3 regions of the Zhihengliuella flava genome follow, and region 2 is predicted to be linked to each of the others. Evidence: riboswitches for the same ligand, from Rfam matches in the RefSeq annotation. Region 2 holds a riboswitch; each other region holds the start of a gene.
What was found. Region 2 has a riboswitch for thiamine pyrophosphate ahead of thiO (glycine oxidase ThiO). Riboswitches for the same ligand answer to the same signal wherever they lie in the genome.
Positions count from the first base shown of each region.

Region 1: another riboswitch for thiamine pyrophosphate. It lies ahead of thiD (bifunctional hydroxymethylpyrimidine kinase/phosphomethylpyrimidine kinase); the one in region 2 lies ahead of thiO (glycine oxidase ThiO).
Region 3: another riboswitch for thiamine pyrophosphate. It lies ahead of IW252_RS05015 (ECF transporter S component); the one in region 2 lies ahead of thiO (glycine oxidase ThiO).

Region 1 is NZ_JADOTZ010000001.1:1,662,113-1,667,349, reverse strand. Features, by position in the region: gene IW252_RS07710 (SDR family oxidoreductase) at 1-445, opposite strand, end outside; gene IW252_RS07705 (HNH endonuclease signature motif containing protein) at 506-2,416, opposite strand; gene IW252_RS07700 (GyrI-like domain-containing protein) at 2,545-3,192, shown strand; TPP riboswitch at 3,231-3,327, shown strand; gene thiD (bifunctional hydroxymethylpyrimidine kinase/phosphomethylpyrimidine kinase) at 3,320-4,852, shown strand; gene IW252_RS07690 (LysR family transcriptional regulator) at 4,849-5,237, shown strand, end outside.
Region 2 is NZ_JADOTZ010000001.1:1,322,272-1,327,508, forward strand. Features, by position in the region: gene IW252_RS06055 (LysR family transcriptional regulator) at 1-327, opposite strand, end outside; gene IW252_RS06060 (aldo/keto reductase) at 449-1,324, shown strand; gene IW252_RS06065 (aldo/keto reductase) at 1,321-2,253, shown strand; gene thiE (thiamine phosphate synthase) at 2,288-2,959, opposite strand; TPP riboswitch at 2,996-3,107, shown strand; gene thiO (glycine oxidase ThiO) at 3,096-4,307, shown strand; gene thiS (sulfur carrier protein ThiS) at 4,304-4,567, shown strand; gene IW252_RS06085 (thiazole synthase) at 4,569-5,237, shown strand, end outside.
Region 3 is NZ_JADOTZ010000001.1:1,083,597-1,088,833, reverse strand. Features, by position in the region: gene IW252_RS05040 (Na+/H+ antiporter subunit D) at 1-760, shown strand, start outside; gene IW252_RS05035 (Na+/H+ antiporter subunit E) at 760-1,371, shown strand; gene IW252_RS05030 (monovalent cation/H+ antiporter complex subunit F) at 1,365-1,631, shown strand; gene mnhG (monovalent cation/H(+) antiporter subunit G) at 1,628-2,005, shown strand; gene IW252_RS05020 (DUF4235 domain-containing protein) at 2,006-2,266, opposite strand; TPP riboswitch at 2,344-2,455, shown strand; gene IW252_RS05015 (ECF transporter S component) at 2,495-3,091, shown strand; gene IW252_RS13705 (ATP-binding cassette domain-containing protein) at 3,093-5,237, shown strand, end outside.

The DNA of each region.
Region 1 (5,237 bases), 340 kb from region 2:
GGAGGGCGAACTTGCTGCCGGCGTAGACGGAGAATCCCGGTCCGGCCGAGTGGCCCGCGCCGGAGTTGATGGCGATGACCAGGCCCTTGGCCTGACGCAGGGCGGGCAGGGCCTGGCGCGTCAGCTCGGCCACAGCGAAGACATTGAGCTCAAACACCTTGCGCCAGTGCTCCAGGTCGAGTTCATCCAGCCGTCCGAACGACTCCAGCCCAGCCGAGTGGACGAGGACGTCAAGCTTCTCGGGCAGCGGCGCGAGTTCGCCGGTCAATTCGCAGATCCACGCTTCGGCGGACGGCAGCGAGTCGACGACGGCGTTGACGGCCGCTTCGTCCCGCCCACCGATCAGCAGGTGGTGGGTTTCCGCGAGTTCACGGGCGATGGCGGCGCCGATGCCACGGCTGGCTCCGGTGATGAGGGCGACGGGGCGTGAGGCTGCAGCAGTCATGCCGCCAACTTACTACGCGGACGGACGGCGAGCGTGCCCCCGCGGACCTTCCGGCCGAGGTCAGAAGGGCGGTCCGAGCTCGCCGCGAAGGCCGCGTTCCAGCCGCTGGAGCGCGAGCTGGTCGCCCTGCTCCTCGCCCGGGCTGGGCTGGCCACCCGGGGCTAGCTGTCCGCTCAACGTTCGGCGCTGGGGAGGGGCAAGCCAGTGCGGCGGTCCGTCCAGAATGCCGGGTCCATGCAGGAGCAGATCGGCGCCCGGAAGATGGCCGTCTTGGAGGCCGGGGACCTGCACCGTTCTGGCGCGGATCAGGTGCCGAGGGTCTTTCCGTCGGTGTGTGCCCACATCCCACGGCGCATCGGGCAGAGTCATCCGCCGCGTTCCCCAGAACGTTTCGACGTCCAACACGCCGTCCTCGGACAGTTCGAGGGTCAAGAGGCCCCACGACTTCAGCCGGTGGCAGCGCTTGCAGAGGCTCACCAGATTATCGAGGCGCGTGTGCCCGCCGTGCTGGTATTCGATGACGTGGTCCGGCTCGCAATCGCTGGCCCGCCGGCTACAGCCGGGGATCCGGCAAGTTCTATCCCGCAACGCAATCGCGCGTCTGAGCGCGGCGGGAGGCTGGTAGACCCGCGGCTCGCAGTGGGTCACGGCACCGGTCCACGGGTCCGTGATGATGCGCGTCCACGAGCTGGCCTGCGGAAGGAGGGCCCGCAGATCGGTCAGGCTGACTGAGCCGAACCGTTCCGCTTCCGCTGTGCCGGACGCCGTGAAGAGTCCGGCGATGACCCCCAACGCCTCGGGGTCCATCCCCGCAGCTGCCGAAACTCCGCCCCCTGAAAAGTTCTCCGACGGTGCCTCACCCGCACGCCCTTCGCCTGGCAGGCTGACACCCAGGCCGAGCAGCAAGGGTGCCGGAACGGTGACGGTGATATGGGGTTTCACGTTCGCCAGGCCCGCGGCCTCGGGTCCGGAGAGGAGCATGTCGACGAGTGCATCGGCGCGGATCTGCGCCAGAGTGCGCGACTCATCCCGGGCACCGGCCCACGCGGATGCGCTGTGCGCAGCGAAGAGATCCACCGGCCGGTCCAAGTTCTCCGCGGCCGGGTGCTTGATGGCCCGCGCGTACTCCGTGAGCCGGCGCTCGATGGCCTCGGCCGCGGTGGTGGGGAGGTAGGCGGTCAGGTAGGACATGCCGTCCTCGGCCTCGTGAACTCCCACGGAGCGGCCGGCCCGCGCGTTCTGGTGCCGGGACTCGAAAGCCGCCGGAAGGTCCTGCTCGAGGCGCCGCCGCCCCTGCCGGCGCACCTGGCCCGGCGTCTTCCCCGAGCACGCCCGCAGCGTGTCACGGCCGAAGCGTCGACGGCGCTCACTGCATTCACGATCCGCTTGGCGAAGCGCCCGCTCATGCGCTTCATCGGCGGCCGGGTCCTTTGTTTCGGGAGCTGGAACGTCCGTGGGTTCGATTCGCAAGCTCAGATCCACGATTTCCTGAATATGCCGGACGCCGGCCTCGCCTCGCGCGAGGACTTCCAACAACTCGGGCGCATCGAGTACCGCCGCACGGGCCCGGTGAACCTCGTGTGCGGCCGTCATGCGTGCGATACCCCGAAGTGAAGCCACCTCTTGGGCAAGGACCTCCTGCGCGGCGTGCGTTGGCAAGGACCCTGCGCTGACCGAGGCCGCCATCCCCGGCGAGGACGCAGCCACGTCTGCCAAGTGGGGAGCAAGCGCGGCCTCCGTCGCCTCGCCAAGGCGCATCACACCGACATAAAACAGGGCCTCAGCAAACGAACGGAGCCGCTCAGCGAACTCCACCACCTCACGCCCCGACGCACCCGACGCTATGGTCCGGACGGCCGCGATGCCCGCCGGACGATCAGCGGTGCCCTCGGCCGGAGCCGAGGCGGCCACGGGGGCGACGCCCACCACATGACTGCCCAGCTGAAACCGCGGCATCGAATCTTGGTGCATGCCTTAAGTTTAGAACATACTTTCGAATTCCTAAAGGTCTTGTGTGGATAAAATCGAAGATCAGTACTTATCCACACGCGGGAGATGTTGCCATTGCGAGCACCCTGCGCCCGGTGAAGACTGACCTCGTGACCAAGATCGATTTCAAGAAGACCATCGACGCCTACCGGGCGCCCCGCGGGAGGTTTGAACGCCTCGAGGTTCCCGCGATGCGGTACCTCATGCTGGACGGCCATGGGGACCCCAACACCTCGCCGCTGTACGCGGCATCGCTGGCCGCACTGTACCCGACCGGCTACGCCGTGAAATTTGCCAGCAAAGAGGAGTTGGGACGGGATTACGTGGTCCCTCCCCTAGAGGGCCTGTGGTGGGCGGACAGCATGGACTCCTTTACCACTGCACGGGACAAGTCCGCGTGGAAGTGGACCCTGCTGCTCATGGTGCCAGAGTGGATAGATCACGACCTCGTGAACGCGGCCGCGGCGCGCGCCCGGACGCGCGCCGCCGCGAAACGGGGGATGGTCCAAGCCGCGCTGGAGCGCATGGGCGAGATCAGGCTGGAGACCCTCACGGAAGGAGACTGCGTGCAAACGCTCCACGTGGGCCCGTACGACGACGAAGCGGCCACATTGGCGCGCCTGCACCACGAATTCATCCCGGACCAGGGCCTGCGCATGACGGGGCGCCACCACGAGGTTTACCTCTCCGATCCCCGCCGGGTCCCTCCAGAACGGCTCCGCACCATCTTGCGCCAACCGGTCACACACCAGCACTGAATGTGACCGCAGGCACGCCAGCGCATAGGGTAGAGCCACCGAGTGGCACGGGGTGCCCCCCGCGAGGGGCTGAGAGAACACCCGCACACACCTGATCTAGTTCGTACTAGCGGAGGGATGTCGCTTCATGGATTCCATGACGCCTACCGTTCCCGCGCGCCAACGCGCCGGAACCCCCAATATTCTGTCCATCGCCGGCTCCGATCCGTCCGGCGGCGCCGGCATTCAGGCCGACCTCAAATCGATCGCCGCGTGCGGCGGCTACGGGATGGCCGCGCTCACCGCGCTGACCGCGCAAAACACCCGTGGCGTCTTAGCGGTGCACACACCGCCGGCCGAGTTCCTCACTCACCAGCTCGACGCCCTGACAGCCGATGTGCGCATCGACGCCGTGAAGATCGGCATGCTGCCGGACGCGGCCACCATCGCCGCCGTCTCGGCCTGGCTGCGCGCCAATCCGTGCCCCGCCGTCGTCCTCGATCCCGTCATGGTGGCCTCTAGCGGCGATCGCCTCACCGAAGACGACGCTGTCGCCGCCCTCCGGACGCTACTGCCCGTTGCGGCCGTGATCACCCCCAACCTGCCGGAGCTGGCCGTCCTGCTGGGCGAGGACACCGCCACCACGTGGGACGCCGCGCTGGATCAAGCCCGTCGCCTCGCCGCGGAACACGGCACGCTAGTGCTCGCCAAGGGTGGACACCTGCCCGAAGGAGATGGCGCGGGCGGGTGCCCGGATGCTCTGGTGGGCCCGGACGGCGTCGTGCTTGAACTGTCCGGCGAGCGCGTCGAAACCGCGAATACGCATGGGACGGGATGCTCCTTCTCCTCGGCGCTCGCCACGCTGTATGCCCGCCACGGCGACTGGGCCGGCGCGCTGCAGCTCGCCAAGCGCTGGCTGACCGGTGCGCTGCGCGCTGCGGATGACCTCACGGTCGGCGGTGGGCGCGGGCCGGTCCATCACCTGGGGCAGCTCTGGTCCGGCGAGTCCCTACCGGACCCGCGCGCCGAGCTGGACCACTGGTGGGAGCTCATCGGCCAGCTGCGGGCGGACATTGACGACGTGTGGTTTGTCCGGCAGCTCGCCGATGGAACGCTGGACCGGGCCGACTTTGAGCACTACCTGGCCCAAGACTCGATCTACCTCACCACGTATTCCAAGGCCCTGGCCCGGGCCGCGCAGCTGGCACCGACCCTTGACGAGCAGGAATTCTGGGCCAACAGCGCCCACGAGTGCCTCGCCGTCGAGATGGAGCTCCATCAGAGCCGGCTGGCAGACGGCGGCAACCCGACCGCCGACGCCATCTCTCCCGAGACCCGGTCCTACCTCAACCACCTGCTGGCGGCCACGGCCACCGGCTCCTACGCCCAGATCGCCGCCGCCGTGCTGCCCTGCTATTGGCTCTATCAGGACATCGGCACACGCTTGGCCGCAGCGCATCACCCCGACCACCCGTACGCGGACTGGTTAGGGATGTACTCCTCCCCCGAGTTCGACGCCGCCACACGCCGGGCCATCGACATCACCCAGCGCGCGGCCCGGCAAGCCACGGAGGACGAACGCGAGGCCATGCTCGACGCCTTCTTGGAGTCCGCTCGGCAGGAAATGGCGTTCTTCGCCCAACGGCGAACTGCGGCCGCGGAGCTTAAGCTGGGCGTGTGATCAGATACACCCTGAAGCAGCTGCAGTACTTCATTGCGATTGCCGACGCGGGCTCGCTCTCCGGAGCGGCGGTGACCTGTCACATCTCCCAAGCCGCGATCTCGCAAGCCCTCTCCGAGCTGGAGCGGGAGGTCGGCGCTCAACTGGTGGTGCGTCATCGCGCACGCGGGGTGGTGCTGACAGCGATGGGCCAGCGGTTCCTGCAGGATGCCCGGTCACTGATCCGCCATGCCGAGGATGTCCAAACGTCGGCGAGCGAGCGGCAGAACGAGCTGAGTGGCCCGCTCGTCATTGGGTGCTACACCAGCCTGTCCGCCTTCTGGCTTCCCGTGATCGGCGAGCGCTTCATCCGCCCCCACCCCGGGCTGGACGTCGAGATCATTGA
Region 2 (5,237 bases):
CAGCGGGTTGATGTCCACGACGCCGAGGCACTGTTCGGACCCGATCCGCAGCGTGCCGGCGACGGCCTGGCTGGCCTGCACGACGGCGTCGCGCGCCGACGCCGCTTGCTGCAGCATGGCCCGCGCGTGCGGCAAGAGCGCCAGCCCCGCCTCGGTGGCCTCCACCCGCCGCGTCGTCCGGCGGAAGAGCTGCGCGCCCATCTCCTCCTCGAGCGTGCGGATGGCCGCCGAGAAACCGGACTGGGAGATCCGCGTGAGCTCGGCCGCGCGCGTGAAGTTCCGCTCCTCGGCGAGCGCCACGAGGTACTCCATCTGCCGCAGATCCATTGATCGCTCCTACTGCTCAGTGTTATCCATCAAAACTGTTGGACTTCTAAATGCCTGCTTTCTAGAGTGACACACGGCACTAGAACCCACCACGCGAGGAGTACCCGTGCACCACAGGACACTGCCCACCCGCCGGATCGGAGACCGCACCGTCTCGGCCCTCGGCCTCGGCGGCATGCCCCTGTCCATCGAGGGCCGCCCGGACACCGCGCAGTCCGTAGCGACCATCCACGCCGCGCTGGACGCCGGGGTCACCTTGATCGACACCGCGGACGCGTACCACCGGGACACTCGCGAGGTCGGGCACAACGAGGAGCTCATCGCCCGCGCCTTGCGCGAGTACGGCCCCGGGGCCGACGACGTCTTGGTCGCCACCAAGGGCGGTCACCTGCGCCCGGGCGACGGCTCGTGGACCAAGAACGGCCGCCCCGAGTACCTCAAGGAAGCCGCCAAGGCCTCGGCGCAGCGGCTCGGCGTCGAGGCGATCGGCCTCTACCAGTTCCACCGGCCGGACCCGGAGGTTCCCTACGAGGATTCGATCGGCGCGATCCGCGAGCTGCTGGACGAGGGCGTGATCGCTCTGGCGGGGATCTCCAACGCGAACATCGAGCAGATCGAGACGGCCGACGCGATCCTCGGCGGCCGGCTGGCCTCGGTCCAAAACCAGTTCAGCCCGCGCTTCCGCTCCTCCGAGGAGGAGTTGCGTCACTGCGCGGCCAAGTCCATCGCGTTCCTGCCGTGGAGCCCGCTGGGCGGCATCGCCCGGGCTGGAGAGCTGGCCCGCGACCACGCGGCCTTCGCGGAGGTTGCGGCCGAGCTGGAGGTCAGCGTGTATCAGGTGACGCTGGCGTGGGAGCTGGCGCTCGCACCCGTCGTCGTTCCCATCCCCGGCGCCTCACGCGCCGCCAGCATTCAGGACTCGGCCCAGGCCGCGCACCTGCAGCTCACGGAGGATCAGATGAACCGCCTCAGCGCCACCACCTCAGGAGAGAAATGAAGACCACGTCACTGCCCGGCGTCACCCTGCCGGCGCCCAACCTCATTCAGGGCCTGATGCGCATTCAGGACAAGTCCGACGATCAGGTGCGCGAACTGGTGCGCGCGGCCCGCGAGGCCGGGATCACGTTCTTCGATCATGCCGACATCTACGGCGTGGACACCCACGGCTGCGAGCGCCGGTTTGCCGAAGCCATGCAGCTCAGCGCCGCCGAGCGGGACCAGTACACGCTGCAGTCCAAGGCGGGAATTGTCCGCTCGGGACCCTACTTCGACTTCTCCTACGAACACCTGACCCGGCAGGTCGAGGGCTCGCTGCGGGCGCTCGGCACGGACTACCTGGACATCCTGCTGCTGCACCGCCCGGACGCCCTCATGGAGCCGGAGGAGGTGGCCCGCGCGTTTGATGACCTGCACGCCGCCGGGAAGGTCCATGCGTTTGGCGTCTCCAACCACACGCCCGGGCAGATCGAGTTGCTGCGCCAGCACGTACGGCAGCCGATCATCGTCAATCAGCTGCAGCTGTCCATCGCGCACGCGCCGCTCGTGACCCAGGGCCTGGCCGCCAACATGGCCCACCTCGAGCAGTCCGCCTCGCGGGACAGTGGGGTGCTGGATTACTGCCGGCTGCACGGAATCACGGTGCAGGCGTGGTCCCCGTTCCAGTCCGGCACGGCGGCGGGGCCGTTCCTCGGTTCACCGGCCTTTCCCGAGCTGAACGCGGTGATCGACCGCCTGGCCGCGAAGTACCAGGTGGCGCCGATCGCCATCGCCACCGCGTGGATCACGCGCCACCCGGCCGGGATGCAGGTGGTCCTCGGCACCACCACGCCAGAGCGCATCACGGCCGCCGCGGAAGGGTCCGAACTGCCCCTGACCCGGCCCGAGTGGTACGAGCTGGTCCGCGCCGCCGGCTACACGGTCCCGTAGAACCCATCAGCTACGCCGGGGCGCTCACCCGAGCCTAGAGCCCGGCGAGCAGCTCGCGGGCGGCCGCGGCCGGATCGGCCGCCTCGGTGATGGCGCGCACGACGACGATCCGCTCGGCCCCCGCCTCACGCACCTCGGGCAGACGCTGCGCGTCGATCCCGCCGATGGCGAACCACGGCTTCTTCGCCACGGCGGAGGCATAACCCAGTAGGTCCAGCCCGACGGCGGCCCGGCCCGGCTTGGTGGGCGTCTCCCACACCGGCCCCACGCAGAAGTAGTCGATGCCCGGGTCCTGATTGGCCGCGTTGATTTGATTGAGCGAGTGCGTGCTGCGGCCGATCAGCACCTCCGGGCCCACCAGCGTGCGCGTCTGCATGGTGGACAAGTCCCCCTGCCCCAGGTGCAGCACATCGGCGCCGGTCAGCACGGCAATGTCCGCGCGGTCGTTGACCGAGAATAGGGCGCCCGCCTCCCGCGCCACGCGCCCCAGGAGGTTCACGCGCTCGATCTCCGCGGCGGCCTCCATGGACTTGTCCCGCAGCTGGATGATGTCCACCCCGCCGGCGTACGCGGCACCCAGGAAGTCCTCGAGGTCCGCCTGCTCGGTGCGCGCGTTGGTGCACACGTACAGGCGGGCCGCGGTCAACCGCTCCAGCCGCTCCGTCCGCGTCAGCCCGCCCGGGGTCGCGCCGAAGCCGTCCGTCATGAGTGCCTCATCGATCTCAGCCATGTGTCTACAATAGGCGCGTTCCGTGGGAGCCCGAACCGGGCTGAGAGGGCGCCGAGGCAGGTAGGCGCCGACCACCACACCTGATGCGGGTCATGCCGCCGTAGGGAGGAAAATGCCGCACGTCGTCGTCGCGGGTGCCGGGATCATCGGCCTCGCCACCGCCGCCGAACTGCTACCCCGTGGGTGGGCCGTCACGGTGTGTGACCCGGCCCCGGCCTCGGGCGCCAGCCACGCCGCCGCGGGCATGCTGGCACCCGCCGCGGAAATGGTGTGGGGACAGAACGCGCTGTACCCGCTCATGATCGCCTCCGGGCGGATGTACCCGGACTTCTTGGCCCGCCTCGGCCACGCAGACGGCGACGCCGCCGATCTGGGTCACGTGCGTAACGGCACCCTCGTGGTCGGGGCCGACGCCGCGGACCGGGCCGCACTGGCGGACCTGACGGCCATCCAGCGCGCGGCCGGCCTGCCCGTGGAAACGGCCACCACCCGGCAGCTCCGCCGGCTCGAGCCCGCCCTCTCCCCCGCGATCTCCGGCGGCGTCCTCCTCCCCGAGGACCACCACGTCGACCCGCGCCGACTCACCGCGGCCCTGCTCCGGCACCTCGAGGCCCACCCCCGCGCCGAACTCATCCGCCGGGGCGTGTCCGCCCTCACGGGCACCACCACGGACGCCGGGCGGGCGACGGACGGCGTCGTCCTCTCCGACGGGCGGCGCCTGGCCGCCGACCAGGTGGTGCTGGCCACCGGCCTCGCCGCGCGCGAGCTGGCCGACCTTCCGCTGCGGCCCATTCACGGGGACATCCTGCGCCTGAAGCTGCCAGCGTCCAACCACCCGCTCATCACCCGGACGGTGCGTGCGCTGGTCAACGGGCGGCCCGTCTACGCGGTGCCGCGGGGGGACGGGATTGTCCTTGGCGCCTCCAGCCGCGAGGATTCCGGCGCGGGCGTACGCACCGAGTCCGTCCACGAACTCCTCGACTCCGCCCACCGCATCCTGCCCGGCGTGCTGGATTCCACGCTAGAGGAGGCCACTGCGCGGGCCCGCCCGGGCACCCCGGATGACGTCCCCCTCATCGGCCGCCGGGATCCCGGCCTCGTGGTCTCCACCGGATACTCGCGCCACGGGATCCTGCTGGCGCCGCTGGGGGCGCGGCTCACCGCGGACCTGGTCGCCGGCTCCCCGCCGCCGTCGACGGGGCACGACGACGCAGCGGGCCCGTCCCTCCTCCCCCTGACCGCCGAGGCGAACGTGGCGGCCCTGCTGGCCGCCGTCGCACCAGACCGCTTTCCCGCAACCGTGACCGCTAGGAGCACCCCATGAGCACCCCCCACCCACCGGAAACGGACGTGACCTTCACCCTGAACGGCGCCGAGCGCACCGCCGCGCCCGGCGCCACCCTGCGGGAGGTGATCGCCGCGGAGATCGGCCGCGAGGTGGGCGACGACGGCCGCCTGCCGGGCGGGCAGGGCACCGGTGTGGCCGCCGCCGTCGACGGCGAGGTCGTCCCGCGGGCCCGCTGGGTCACCACCGGCGTCGGCGGCGCCCGAATCGAGCTCGTCACGGCAACGCAGGGAGGCTGACATGAGCCAGCAACAGAACCTCATCATCGACGGCGTGGAACTTTCCAGCCGCCTCATCATGGGCACCGGCGGGGCCACGAGCCTGTCCACGCTAGAGGACGCCCTCGTGGCGTCCGGCACGGAGCTGACCACGGTGGCCATGCGCCGGTTCTCCGCGGAGACGGGCTCCAGCGTCTTCGCGATGCTGCAGCGCCTCGGCGTGCGGCCGCTGCCCAACACGGCCGGGTGCTACACGGCCCGGGACGCCGTGCTCACCGCGCAGATGGCGCGGGAGGCCCTGGAGACTCACTGGGTGAAGCTCGAGGTCATCGCGGACGAGGACACGCTGCTACCAGACCCCGTGGAGACGCTGGAGGCCGCGGAGATCCTCATCAATGACGGTTTCACCGTGCTCGCCTACACCAACGATGACCCGGTGACGGCCAAGCGGCTGGAGGACGTCGGCGTCGCGGCCGTCATGCCGGCGGGCTCGCCCATCGGCACCGGCCAGGGCGTGCTAAACCCCTTCAACCTCGAGACCATCGTGGCGCGGGCCTCCGTGCCAGTGATTCTGGACGCGGGCATCGGCACGGCCTCGGATGCGGTGCAGGCGATGGAGCTCGGTTGCGAGGCCGTGCTGCTGGCCAGCGCGGTGACCCGGGCGCACGACGCCGTCGCCATGGCTCACGCC
Region 3 (5,237 bases), 240 kb from region 2:
CGTTGGGATTCTTGGCGCGCTCGCCCAGCAAGACATCAAGCGTCTACTCTCCTTCACCCTGACCAGCCATATCGGGTACATGGTGTTCGGCCTCGCCGTCGGCAACGTCGTCGCGCTCGGGGCGACGGTGTACTACGTCATCCACCACATCGTGGTTCAGACCTCCTTGTTCTTGGTGACCGGTCTGATCGAGCGCCGTGCGGGCAGTTCGAACGTGGACCGGCTCGGATCGCTCGCCAAGCTGTCTCCGCTGCTCGCGGTCCTCTATTTCGTCCCCGCCATGAACTTGGCCGGCATCCCGCCGTTTTCCGGGTTCCTCGGGAAGCTGGGGCTCATCCAAGGGGGCGTGGACTTGGGGACGCCGCTGGCCTGGGTGCTGCTGGCCGGGGCCATGGTGACGTCGTTGCTGACGCTGTTGGCCGTGGCTCGCGTCTGGAACCGCGCGTTCTGGCGGCGGGCGCAGGACGCGGAGGACCCGCATCCGCACCTGCTCGATTCGCTCGCCGAGAAAGATGCGACGACGGCGGTGGCCACCCGGCGTCGGACCCTGCCGGCCATGATGGTCGGCGCGACGACGGCGCTGGTGCTCCTCGGGGTGGCCCTCACCGTTGCCGCTGGCCCCCTCTTCGCCATCGCCGATCAGGCGGCGCTCAATATGTATGAGCGCGTGCCGTACATTGAGGCCGTCTTGGGCCCAGAGGCGTTCGACGGGTACCAGCCCAACCCGGGCGCCCCGGCCTTCGTGGGAGAGGATCAGTGATGCCGCCCCTGCCCGCGAATCCCGCACAGCGGGGCCGCCGCTGGCGGCACCTGCGCGCGCTGGCGCGCCGCCGCCGTCGCCGCTTCCTGGTGGAACTGCCCCTACTGATCGGCATGACGGCCCTGTGGGGCGCGCTGTGGATCGATTTCAGCGCCGGGAACCTCATCTTTGGATTCTTGATCTCCCTGGTCATCGTGTCCGCGTTCCGGTTGCCGCCGGTGCACCTCTCCGGCCGCTTCAACCTCTGGCACGCGCTGGTGTTTGTGGTGCGCTTCCTCGGCGAGGTGGTGGTGGCCAGCTTTGTGGTCCTCTACCTTTCGGTGGTGCGCGGACCGCGCGTGCGCTCGGCCATTGTGGGCGTTCCGCTGCGCAGCCACGACGACCTCGTGGTGACGCTGACCGGCCACACCCTGAGCCTCATCCCCGGCTCGGTGGTGGTGGAAGTGGACCGCCGGTCCGCCACGTTGTACATGCACGTGCTCAACGTGGAAACGAAGCAGGACGCGGAGGCCTTCCGTGAATCGGCGCGTGCCACCGAGGCGCGCCTGCTGCGCGTCATGGGCACTCGCGACGAGGTCGAGGCGCTGGCGAGGGAGGAGAGCTCATGCTAGAAGTCGCCGCGTGGATTGCCGGCATCCTGCTGGGTCTGGCCACGGTGCTGGTCATCATCCGCATCATGCGCGGGCCCTCCATTTTGGAACGGGCGATCGCCATGGACGTGCTGCTGGCCATCATCATCGCGGCCCTGTGCATCGACATGGCGGTGGGTCAGCACACCAACCACTTGGCGTTTGTGGTCGTGGCCTGCGTGCTGGGATTCATCGGGTCCGTGACCATTTCGCGGTACGTCACGGATCGGAGGAACTCATGAGCGCTGAACCCCTGACGTGGGACCTGATTCGCGACGCGGTGACCGCGGTCTGCCTAGTGGTGGGCGCGCTCATGTCCTTTGCTGCTGCCCTCGGCATGCTCCGGTTCCCCGACCTGCTCTCCCGCATGCATGCGGCCACGAAGCCGCAGGTGCTGGGCCTCTTGCTGCTCCTCATCGCGGTGGGGCTCCAGATCGGCAGTTGGGCCGTGGTGCCCCTGCTGGTCTTCGCCTGGCTGCTGCAGCTCGTGACGGCGCCCGTCAGTGCACACATGGTCTCGCGAGCCGGCTATCGCACCCGTCACCTGCGGCGGGACACGCTGCAGCGGGACGATCTAGACGCCGTCGTGCGGGCCCACACCGAGAAGTCCGACTGACTAGATCTCGTCCGCGGTGCGCTTGAAGTAGTTGATGGCGCCGGTGGTGCCACGCTCGGTGAGGACCTGAATCACCGAGGCGACCACGGAGGAAGCCACGGCGAATCCGAGGGCCTGACGCAGGCTGGCCTCATTCTGGGCTTCCTTGTCCCCGGGCTTCGGCGGCTTTTGGCCCGTGACCTTCAGCCAGACGGCGTCCAAAATCTTGGCCCCGGCAAAGCCGGCCCCGAACGATACCGCGGTCCCGAGCAGCTTCAGCATCAGATTCACGTCAATCTCTCTTCCCTATGGAGCGCGATTACCTGCCCAGCATAACGCGGCGTTACACTACCAACACATCACAACGACAGGGGAGCGTCGGCCACGGCTGGACGCTGAGAGTGCGCAGCAGCGCAGACCCTCGAACCTGCTCCGGTTAGCACCGGCGAAGGGAGTCGAGTTCTCTTGGGGCGCACGCGCCCTCCCCTCCTTGCATTCGAGGAGGACTTCATGGCTAAAACCACCACGTGGCGGGTCGCGGACATCGTGATTGCCGCCGTCATCGCCGTCGCGTCCGGCGTCATCTTTTGGGCCTGGAACATGACCTACGCCGGGCTGGAATTTCTCTGGGCCGCCTTCCCGCCCGCGTCCGGTCTGGTGGTCGGCATGTGGCTGTTCCCGGGTGTCTTGGGCGCCTTGATCATCCGCAAACCCGGCGCGGCGCTCTTCTGCGAGGTGATCGCGGCCGTCATCTCCGCGTTTCTTGGCTCCCAGTGGGGCGTGACCGTGCTGCTTTCCGGGCTCATTCAGGGCCTTGGCGCCGAGCTGGTGTTTGCCTCATTCCGGTATCGGCGCTTCGGCCTCTGGGTCGCCACGCTCGCCGGCGGCGCTGCAGGCCTGTTCGGCACGTTCAATGACGCCTTCATCATGGCGTGGTTCCCCGAGTACACGCTAGCCATGAAGCTGATCTACATGGGCTGCGGCGTGGTGTCCGGCCTGCTCATTGCGGGTGCGCTGAGCTGGGTGCTCACGCGGGCGATCGCGAAGACCGGCGCCCTGTCCTCGCTGGCCTCCCGCAAGGCCGGTAGCGAACCGGTCAACGCCTGAGATGACCGTCGAGTCACCCGCCATGACCGCCGGCGCGCGGATCGTCGCTGACGCGTGGCGGTTTCAGCACGCGGACCGCTCCGCGCCGGCGGTCTCTGGGCTTGACTTAAGCCTCCGCCCTGGCGAACGCGTCCTGCTGGTGGGCCCCTCCGGCGCGGGAAAGTCCACCCTGCTGCACGCGCTGGCGGGCGTGCTGCACGACGACGATTCTTCCTCGGCGGGCCGCCTCACCATCGACGGCGTGTCGGCGGGCACCGTGCCCGGCGTCGTGGGACTCATGCAGCAGGACCCCGAAACGCAAGTGGTGCAGGCCACGGTGGGAGATGACGTGGCGTTTGGGTGTGAGAACCTCTCCGTCCCGCGGGAGGAGATCGGCCCGCGCGTCGACGCGGCGCTGGAGGCGGTGGGGCTTGACGTGCCGCTGACGGGGTCAACCTCGGCCCTGTCCGGCGGGCAGAAGCAGCGCCTGGCGCTGGCCGGGCTGCTGGCCATGCGCCCCCGCGTGTTGTTGCTGGACGAGCCGACGGCCAATCTGGATCCGGCCGGCGTGACGGAGGTGCGGGACGCCGTCGTCTCCGCGCTCGATGCAACGGGAGCGACGGCCGTGATCGTCGAGCACCGGCTCGCCGCGTGGGCGCCGCACGTGGACCGCGTGCTGGTGCTGGAACCCGGCGGAGGGATCATTGCCGACGGGACGCCAGCCGCGCTGTTTGCCCCCGGCCCCCTCCGGGAGCGCCTCACCGCCGCCGGCGTGTGGGTCCCGGGCCACGTTCCCCAGCTGCCCGCGGCAGCCGCGGCACGCCCCACCTCCCCGGGCACGACGGCGCCGCGCCTGCAGGCGAGCCACCTGGCCGTGGGCCGGGGCAAGCCGGGCAAAAGCCAACCCACGCTGGACGCGGTGAGCCTGGAACTCGACCCGGGAGAGGCCCTGTGCATCACGGGCGCGAACGGAGCGGGCAAGTCCACTCTGGCGCTGACGCTGGGCGGGCTGCTGCCGGAACACGGCGGAGAGATCACCTACCGAAACGCCACCACGACGGGCGACATCCCGGAGCGCGGCGCCTCGGACCGCCCAGCAGGCCGCGAGTTCTCCCGCCCGTATTTATGGCGCGCCGGGGAGCTGGTGGGCCGGATCGGTTCGGTCTTCCAAGAGCCGGAGCACCAGTTCGTCACGCAGTCCGTGCGCGCCGAGCTCGACTACGGGCAGCGCCACGCCCGGGACGACGCGGGGCAGCCGGCGTTTTCCGAGGAGGAGATCGAGGCGCGCACCGACGAGCTGTTGGCGCGGCTGCGGCTGAGCGATCTGGCCGAGGCCAACCCCTTCACGCTCTCCGGGGGAGAGAAGCGGCGGCTCTCGGTGGCCGCGGTGCTCGCGGCCCGGCCGAGCGTGCTGATTCTGGACGAGCCGACGTTCGGGCAGGACGCCAACACGTGGGCCGAGCTCGCCGCCCTGCTGCGGGACGAATTGCACGCGGGCGCCAGCGTCCTAGCGGTCACGCACGACGAGCATTTCGCCGCGGCCATCGGTGCCGCGCAGGCGGACGTGGCCGGGCTCGCCGGTGGTAACGCCGCTGACCATCACGACTCTGGCAAGACGACGACAGGCGCCGCGGTGACGCCGTCGTCCCCCTCGGGCGGTCGGCTCACGCTGGAGCCGAGCGAGCGCTCCGCCGCCAGTTTCATGGGCCGGGCCAACCCGTTGGCCAAGCTGGCCGCGCTGATCTGCGTGACGGTGCCGCTGGTGGTCTCGATGGACTTCGTGAGCTCGGCGGTGGTGGTTGCGGCGACGCTGTCCGTGCTGCCCTTGTCCGGCCTGCGGATCAGCGACTTCCTGCTGCGGGCGTGGCCGCTGCTCGTGGCCGCCCTGTTTGCCGCGTGGGGGACCACGCTGGTGGGGGAGACCTCGGGATCGATGCTGGTGGACTGGGGCCCCCTCACCATCTCCACGGGCTCGCTGGAGGCGGGGTTGGCGACGGGCACGCGTATCTTCGCCGTCGCACTGCCAGCGGTGGTGATGATCTCCAGCACCAACCCCACGGACTTGGCCAACGCGCTGGCCCAGCGTGCGCACCTACCGCACCGGTTTGTGCTCGGGGCGCTCGCCGGCATGCGGCTGGTCGGGCTACTGGCGGAGGAGTGGCACGTG